4 regions of the Bradyrhizobium sp. 2TAF36 genome follow, and region 4 is predicted to be linked to each of the others. Evidence: predicted binding sites of a transcription regulator. Region 4 holds the regulator's gene; each other region holds the start of a gene.
What was found. The regulator LexA, encoded in region 4, represses DNA repair genes until DNA is damaged. The targets are predictions, from matches to a motif close to TGTTCNNNNTGTGTTCNG.

Region 1 (2,201 bases), on a different contig from region 4:
GTGATAATCTTCTTGCCCTGGCCGTCATACAGCTCCTGAGCCACTTCGAGCGTTTTGCTGGCTGACCAGCCGAAACGCGATCCGCAGAGTTTCTGTAACGACGGCAAATCATGCAGCTTGGGTGGCGCTTGCCGCTTACCCTCGACGCGCACGGCAAGTGCGCCCTCGAAGCCTTCAGCCGCTTTGACTACGTCCTGGGCAATTTCGCGCTTAACAATTCGGTCCTGCGGCGCGTGGCGCATCTGGAATTGCCCGCCCGCAACTTTCGCGGTGGCTACAATTTCGAAATAGGCAAGCGGCACGAAATTCCGGATTTCCAACTCGCGCTTGCATACAATTGCTAATGTCGGCGTCTTTACGCGACCAACCCCGATCACTCTTCGCGCGCCCTGTCCCAGGATGACGGTTGCGGTGCGAGTGAGTGACAGGTTGTAAATCTGATCGGCCTGTCGGCGCGCAACGGCAGCGGCGTAAAGGCGGGCATATTCGATATTTGGTTTTGCGCGACCGAATGCCTCGCGGATGGTCTGCGAATCCTGCGCGGTGAACAGCACCCGCATCACCTGACCGCGATACCCGTAATGCTCAAGAATTTCCTGACCGATTAGCTGACCCTCGCGGTCACAATCGGTTGCTAGCCACACTCGTTTCGCGGTGCGTAACGCCTCGCGAATAGCCTTGAGCTTAGCGGCCTTGTTGCCACCTTCTGCCGGGCGCGTTCCGTAAAGACCTTCAGGCCGCAGAAGTATAGGCGACCATCGCTTCCAGGCCGGAACAACGTCCTCCGGTTCGAGGAGATCGAACAAATGGCCCTCTGCTGGAAGAACATCACCGTAGCGAGAACCAATTGCGGCGCGGACATCTTTGGCCTGGCTGGTTTTCTCCGTGATGACGATCTGATCTGCCAGAGCGGCGCGTGGATCAGCTAGGACTGCATCCCATGATTCACTCGGCGACGAATCGTTTGGTGCCGGATTATCTGGCCTATCGATATCTCGCCGAGGAGCAGCCTCCCGCGCCAGCTTTTCCATCTGCTTCGCGGAGGGCATTCGCCAGCTTGCGGGTCGCTCATTCGTCATGGTCAGGCCAGATTGACAAAAGAACATATAGAGAACATTATTCGCCGGTGAGGTCAAGCGGTTGGAGTCAGGCCGTGGCTGAAGTCACCTATTTTGTCGCGCTGCCGTTCGTCGCCGCCGATGACGGGCTGCTGGCGAGCCAACGGAATGCTTCAATCCAAACGCCGCTGTAATGCGCGCTGAGGCGCTATCCCGCAAAGAAGGTCACGTCGGCGCAGTCGCCTTTAGCCGCACTGGTGACCCTGCTACCGGCGATTTCGGCGATGCCAAGGTGATCAGAAAATTCGGCCACGTCCCCGATGATTTGAGTGCGCTATGAATCTTCAATTCATCTGCGCTGAGATCGAAAGGCTGRGCCTCTATGTTCGTAGGCAGCAGAAAGAGGTCTTCACGCTTCAACGTTCCGGCATTGGGACTGCGTCGGCAGGATTTGTTGCTGGCATGGATGCAAGCTTCTGTGGACGCGCTGTGCATAGCGCGAGACAAATTGGTTCGCGAGCAGCGCATCGTGCAACTCTGCACGAACGAATGCGGTGTGATTCACTAAAGTAACAATTGATCGGAGGGGAGCTATCGTGGCGAACGAGGAAACCGGGTTCGGTACCATCAAATGCCCGGGGTGTGGCGAGGCGATTCCGATCAGCGAAGCCATTCATCACCAAATTGCCGAACGAACGCGCCAGGAATTTAAGGCCGAAGCGTTGGAAACAAAAAGGCTGCTTGCCGCAAGAGAACGCGAACTGGATAAAAAGGCGGCTGCTTTTGATCAGACGATTTCTGACCGGCTTGCTGCCGAACGAGCCAATCTATCGAAAGAGATCGAAGCACAATTGAGGTCCGGACTTTCAACAGAGATTGCAGACCTTAAGCGGCAAGCAGACGAACGGAGCGAACGGCTTGCACAAGCACAGATAGTCGAGCTTGAACTCCGTACCGAGAAGCGAAACCTAGAGGAGCGAGAAAAGGCGCGCGATCTCGAAATGGCGAGAAAGCTGGACGAAGAGCGAGTCCGGCTTCAGCTAGAAATTTCGACACGTCTCGAAGAAGAACATACGCGGCAGGTGGCTGAGAAAGATAAGCGCCTTTCAGATGCAATGAAGGCTAACGATGAGCTTCGGCGCA
Region 2 (2,201 bases), on a different contig from region 4:
ATGTCGAATTCGACCTGCTTGAACGGCGGCGCCAGCTTGTTCTTCACCACCTTGACGCGCGTGGTGTTGCCGACCACTTCGTCGCGCTCCTTGATCGCGCCGATGCGGCGGATGTCGAGGCGGACGGAGGCATAGAATTTCAGCGCGTTGCCGCCGGTCGTGGTTTCCGGCGAGCCGTACATCACACCGATCTTCATGCGGATCTGGTTGATGAAGATCACCATTGTGTTGGATTTGTTGATGGAGGCCGTCAGCTTGCGCAGCGCCTGGCTCATCAGACGGGCCTGGAGACCCGGCAGCGCATCGCCCATCTCGCCTTCGAGTTCGGCCTTCGGCACCAGAGCCGCGACCGAATCGACCACCAGCACGTCCACCGCACCCGAGCGCACCAGCGTGTCGCAGATTTCCAGCGCCTGCTCGCCCGTGTCCGGCTGCGAAATCAGGAGCTCGTCGATGTTGACGCCCAGCTTGCGCGCATAGACCGGGTCGAGCGCGTGCTCGGCGTCGATGAAGGCGCAGATTCCGCCCTTCTTCTGCGCTTCCGCCACCGTGTGCAGCGCCAGCGTGGTCTTGCCCGAGGATTCCGGCCCGTAGATTTCCACGACGCGCCCCTTCGGCAGACCACCGATCCCGAGCGCAATGTCGAGCCCGAGGGAACCCGAGGACACCGCCTCGACATCCATCGACCGGTCGTTCTTGCCGAGCTTCATCACCGAGCCCTTGCCGAACTGGCGCTCGATCTGGGAGAGCGCGGCGGCCAGAGCTTTACTCTTGTCCATGGAAGATCCTTCGACGATACGCAGGGCAGTGTTGGACATTGGGTGGTGCTCCTTATGGCGAGGATTCGCTAGAGGGACAAACGATTGGCGGGCGGGCCGGCGATAAAAACAATGTACCCTATTTGTTCCGTGTTCGCAATATGTTCTTTCACGGATTTGGGCGCTGGCCTGTTTCCGGCGACATTGCCCTGGTTTGAAATGACACGTGGCCTGTTTTGTTCTGGGCAACCATACGGTGTATTCACGGGCGGAACACGCCGTCATATATTACCGAAGTTTCCCGGTTTTGGCACGATCTGCATAGACGCCAATTCTAACCGGACACATGCTTACCCCTCTAGATTGTGGAGGGTGAACCATGATCGAGCGGCTCATCCAGGCGGGCATTGTCGCGGTAGGCGCCATCAACACCGGCCTAATCGTCTGGCTGATCCTGATGATTTGAGGCCGCCTCAGTTGGCGGCCTCTTTTCCATCCAGCTTCTCATCGATGTAGGCCCGCGCTCCCTTTGAGGCCGCTTTAGTGGGAGCCATTCCTGCGAAGCGATCTCCTTGCCCGATCCTGGGATAAACAATCCATTCCCATTTTTCTTCGGTGAGTGGCCGGCCATAAAGCCGCCGTCCGGTGCGGTCCTATAGTGGCCCTACTTCGCATCTGCGAGTGGCCGGCATCTAACCGGCGGGTTTTTCTTTGTCCTCGTGCGGCTGCTCGCCACGGTTTTCGGCAGTCTGCTCCGGATCCCCGGGCTTCTTCCCGGCCATGTTCCCAGGATTGAAATGGTACTTGCCGTCCGGATTCTCGCCGGGCTGCTTCTCATTTGGATTTTTATTGTTGTCGTCGGCCATAAGGCTGTTCCTTTAGAGGGAGGAACAACATGCAACAGGGCGGGCAATCCCTTAGTTCCTACCAGTGGCCTACTTTGCAATCCCGAGTGGCCTATTTCGGCCAGTACCCGGATGCTGGCCTGGCTTCCGAGCGCGGTGGCCTAGTTTGATTTTCGCGGTGGCCCGATTTGGATTTGAAGAACGGACCGCAAACGAATGTGTTCCGCTAAGCGAACATGAGGTGTACAGTTCCGTAGAACTTCTGTGCCCTTGAAAGTTTTAAGCAGAGCGAACTTTGTGACAGGAGGAAGTCATGAAGCGCTTCCGATTCAAACCGGATAGAGTGCTTGGAGAGCGGCTCATCAAGGAAGCCAGACTAGCGCGAGAAAAGGCAGAACAATTGCAGGCGGCCCCAGAGCAAGAGGCTCTTTTGAAGAAGGCCCACGAATCCGATGTCGCCGCCCGCATTGAGGAATGGTTGAAATCATCCGGCTTGCAGCCGCCGAAGTAAGTCCGTCGCGTTGACTCCGCTGGTTCTCGAAACAGCGGGCCAGCGGGCCATGCAAGATCATCTGGTTCAACTTGAGAAGCTGCGGAA
Region 3 (2,201 bases), on a different contig from region 4:
GAAGGCGACACCAGCACGACGCGGGCGCGATAGGCCTTCTGGATCACGTCGTCGAAACCGTCATGGATCTCGGCATAGACCGATTCCGACGGCACGAACATCAGTGCCATCTCCTGGGTCTCGCCGGCGACGAGATATTTGTCGGCGATGTCGCTGACATGCTTCATCACGTCGCCGCGCAGCCGCTGCGTGGCGATGCGCTTCTCCTCGTCGGTGCGCGCATCGTGCAGCGCGGTCATCGCCTCCAGCGGAAATTTTGCGTCGATGCAGAGCGGCCGCTGGTCGGGCAGGAACACCACGCAGTCCGGCCGCTTTCCCGTCGAGAGCGTGAACTGGAACTCGTAGGCGCCCTTCGGCAAGCCGTCCTGGACGATCGCCTCCATCCGCGCCTGGCCGAAGGCGCCGCGCGACTGCTTGTTGGCGAGCACGTCGCGCAAGGTCGTCACCTGCGTGGTGAGGTCGGTCAGGTTCTTGTGCGCGTTGTCGATGATGCCGAGCCGCTCGTGCAGGGCGCGCAGGCTCTCCATGGTGTTGCGCGTCGAGTGTTCCATCGACTGGCCGACCCGATGGGTCACCGAATCCAGCCGCTCGTTGACCGCGCGCGCCATGTCGGCCTGGCGGCCGGCCAGCGCCTGGGTCATGGCGTCGGCTCGGCCGGCAGCCTCGCTCTGGGCGTGCAGCACCTGGCTGAGGCGCTCCTCGAGCTCGTCCGCGCGGATGGCATTGGCCATGGCGAGTTCCGCGCCGCGCCGCCCGGATCGCGCGATCACGACCGCGATCACCACCAGCAGGATGACGACGAGGGCGCCGAAGCCGATCAGCGCATCGATGGTGCGGACCGGCCAGTCGCCAGCCAGGAAAATGATCTCGTTCATGGCGGCCCTTGTAGCCGATTCGACACTCTCCGCGAACGAATAGCGAACGCTTATGGTTAATAGCCCCCTAATTTTTATGGTTAACGAAACCTGAAGTTTTATGGTTAGCGGAGGGTTAACGGAGTTCCTCGCCGCATTGACCGCATCCGGCATGCGGCTTAAATCGCGGCCATGGCCCTCAGAGAAATCATCATCCTGCCCGACAAGCAGCTGCGTCTGGTCTCCAAGCCGATCGAGAAGGTCACGACGGAGATCCGCAAGCTTGCCGACGACATGTTCGAGACCATGTACGACGCGCCCGGCATCGGGCTCGCGGCGATCCAGATCGCGCAGCCCTTGCGGCTGATCACCATGGACCTCGCCAAGCCTGACCCGGACGGCGAGACAAAGCCGGAGCCGCGTGTCTTCATCAACCCTGAAATTATCGCCTCCTCCGAGGATCTGTCGGTCTACGAGGAAGGCTGCCTCTCGATCCCCGAATATTACGAGGAGGTCGAAAGGCCTGCGAAGGTGCGCGTGCGCTTCACCGATCTCGACGGCAAGGTGCACGAGGAGGACGCCGAAGGCCTCTACGCCACCTGCATTCAGCACGAGATCGACCATCTCAACGGCGTGCTGTTCGTCGACTATCTCTCAAAGCTCAAGCGCGACCGCGTGATCAAGAAGTTCGAGAAAGCCGCCAAGCGCGCGGAGTAAGTCATTTGTAAGCGCTGGTGCTGCCGCGAACTCCCGTGCGCTCCCTCCCCCCTTGCGGGGGAGGGCGGGGGAGAGGGGTAGCCCAGCAAAAGGCGCCCGTCGTTTGCGAATGCCAACAATAGGGCGCCCGCGCTAACGCCGAGAGAGCGCGTCGTGTGGCACCCCTCTCCCTAGCCCTCCCCCGCAAGGGGGGAGGGAACATACCGAGTCCTTGTCATGCCCCTCCGCCTCATCTTCATGGGCACGCCCGATTTCTCCGTGCCGACGCTGCTCGAGCTGGTCTCGCATGGCCACGAGATCGCGGCGGTCTATACGCGCGCGCCCAAGCCCGGCGGACGGCGCGGCCTGCAATTGCAGCCGACCCCGGTCGAGGAAGCCGCGCGAAAGCTCGGCGTTCCCGTGCTGACGCCGAAGTCGCTGAAGACGCCCGAAGCGCTCGACGAGTTTCGCGCCTTCGACGCCGATGCCGCCGTCGTCGTCGCCTACGGCATGATCCTGCCGCAGGCGATCCTCGATGCGCCGAAGCTCGGCTGTTACAATCTGCACGCTTCGCTGCTGCCGCGCTGGCGCGGCGCCGCGCCGATCAACCGCGCGATCATGGAAGGCGATGCCGAGAGCGGCGTCATGGTG
Region 4 (2,201 bases):
ACGACGCCGGGCCACGGCCAGATCGTCTATTCCAACGGCTACGCCCTGCACGCGCTCGCCCGCAGCGAGGGCGCCGATACCATCGACCTCGGCGTTGCCGCCGATACGCTGGAGGCCACCACGGCCGGCATCGGCCGCGCGCGGGAGAGCGGCGCCGACATCCTGATCACGACCGGCGGCGCGTCGGTCGGGGACCACGATCTGGTCCAGCAGGCGCTGAGGGACGAAGGTATCTCGATGGCGTTCTGGAAGATAGCGATGCGGCCGGGCAAGCCGATGATGAACGGGCGGCTCGGCGCGATGCGCGTGATCGGCCTGCCCGGCAATCCCGTGTCATCCTACGTTTGCGGCTTCCTGTTCATGGTGCCGTTGATTCGCGCGCTTTCGGGCCGTTCGATGATTCATCACCGCCGCGAACGCGCGGTGCTCGGCCGCGATGTCGGCGCCAACGACCAGCGCGAGGATTACCTGCGCGCACGCCTCGAGCTCCGCGATGACGGCACGCTCGTCGCCCTTCCGGTCAATCACCAGGATTCCTCGCTGCTTGCGAATCTCGCTGCGGCACAGGCACTTCTCGTGCGCGCGCCATTCGCGTCGAAGGCCGAAGCCGGCACGCCTTGCGAGGTCTTGCGGCTGCCCGTCTGAGCGCTTCGTTCGCGTGCGTTCCGCGAACTTTGTCGCGTTCACGGTAAATTAAGCAGTTGCGGAACATGTATCGAACATATAGTGTCTGTTCATGATTTGTTTCGAGAATGTAGCGGCTTACTGCTGAATTCAGCGTCTCGGAATCGAACGACATCAACCGGGGGATTTTGGTCGAGATGTTAACGCGCAAACAATACGAGCTCCTGCGGTTCATCAGCGAACGGCTGAAGGAAAGCGGCGTGCCGCCCTCCTTCGATGAGATGAAGGACGCGCTCGACCTGCGCTCGAAATCGGGCATCCATCGCCTGATCACTGCGCTCGAGGAGCGCGGCTTCATCCGGCGCCTGCCCAACCGGGCCCGCGCCATCGAGGTGATCAAGCTGCCCGAGCTTCAGGCCGCTGCCGGCAGCCGCCGCGGCTTCACGCCGAGCGTCATCGAAGGCAATCTCGGCAAGGTCCGCACGACTTCGAGCCCGCCGGCGGACGAGGGCGAGCGCCCCGTCGCGGTCCCCGTGATGGGCCGCATCGCGGCCGGTACGCCGATCGAGGCCTTGCAGACCCGCAGCCACACCATCAGCGTACCGCCTGACATGCTCGGCTCGGGCGAACATTACGCGCTCGAAGTGCGCGGCGATTCCATGGTCGAGGCCGGCATTCTCGACGGCGACATGGCGCTGATCCAGCGCAACGAGAGCGCCGATACCGGCGATATCGTGGTGGCGCTGATCGACGACGAGGAGGCGACGCTCAAGCGCTTCCGCCGCCGCGGCGCCTCGATCGCGCTCGAGCCCGCCAATGCGGCCTATGAGGTCCGCATTCTGCCGCCCAACCGGGTGAAGATCCAGGGCAAGCTGATCGGGCTGTACCGGAAGTATTGATACCGGACGTGCCGGTATCGGTTATTTGGCGCCCCGCGCGCTTTCGATCGGCGGCGCCGATCCGAGATTGGAGCGGACGATTGTCCGCTTCCGCTGGATAGTCTTTCTGGTTTCGCGCAGATTATCCGGCCCCTCCTCCAGCGGTAAATCCTCGGCACGCCGCACGAAGCAGCCCTGCTTCGCGGCCTTCAGGTTCGAGGAGAAGTCATGCGCCGGATCGTTCTGAGCACAATTGCTGTGGCGCTGATCGCAGCATCAGCGTCGCAAGCCTTGGACGTACAAGCCTTGGACGTACAAGCCTTGGCCGTGCAAGCCTTGGCCGTGCAAGCCTTGGCCGTGCAAGCCTTGGCCGTGCAAGCCTTGGCCGTGCAAGCCTTGGCCGCGCAATCGCGGCCCCATGTCCGCAAGGACACCGCCGTAAGCGAGCAAGTCCGCAAGGCCCTCGACGCCGTCGACCAACCGTCGCGGCCGGGCTGGCACTATTCCGGCTGGTCGGCGCCTGCGGGGCGCTGACACGCGCCTGCAGAATGCAAAGGGGCGGGCTTTGTTCCTGGCGGATTCGGGAAAGTTAATGTGATTGCGGCCTGCGGCGGCGAGCCGTAGATTTGCCTACAACCCGGCAGAACGTTTGGTATTTCCACTCTGATAGAGGCCTGCGCCTCGATTAAGAGACGTGGG

Region 1: the regulator LexA is predicted to act here: its motif matches at 1,099-1,116, upstream of AB4Z51_RS34255 (type IA DNA topoisomerase).
Region 2: the regulator LexA is predicted to act here: its motif matches at 910-927, upstream of recA (recombinase RecA).
Region 3: the regulator LexA is predicted to act here: its motif matches at 907-924, upstream of AB4Z51_RS31550 (DNA recombination protein RmuC).

The regions. Positions count from the first base shown of each region.
Region 1 is NZ_JBFRFR010000074.1:46,498-48,698, forward strand. Features, by position in the region: gene AB4Z51_RS34255 (type IA DNA topoisomerase) at 1-1,049, opposite strand, end outside; partial or broken gene AB4Z51_RS34260 (hypothetical protein) at 1,154-1,398, shown strand; gene AB4Z51_RS34265 (DUF2130 domain-containing protein) at 1,655-2,201, shown strand, end outside.
Region 2 is NZ_JBFRFR010000029.1:68,055-70,255, reverse strand. Features, by position in the region: gene recA (recombinase RecA) at 1-818, opposite strand, end outside; gene AB4Z51_RS18130 (hypothetical protein) at 1,451-1,624, opposite strand; gene AB4Z51_RS18125 (hypothetical protein) at 1,917-2,114, shown strand.
Region 3 is NZ_JBFRFR010000064.1:22,420-24,620, forward strand. Features, by position in the region: gene AB4Z51_RS31550 (DNA recombination protein RmuC) at 1-875, opposite strand, end outside; gene def (peptide deformylase) at 1,047-1,571, shown strand; gene fmt (methionyl-tRNA formyltransferase) at 1,788-2,201, shown strand, end outside.
Region 4 is NZ_JBFRFR010000054.1:52,171-54,371, forward strand. Features, by position in the region: gene AB4Z51_RS28575 (molybdopterin molybdotransferase MoeA) at 1-645, shown strand, start outside; gene lexA (transcriptional repressor LexA) at 822-1,523, shown strand; gene AB4Z51_RS28585 (Cys-every-fifth RiPP peptide CefA) at 1,712-1,936, opposite strand.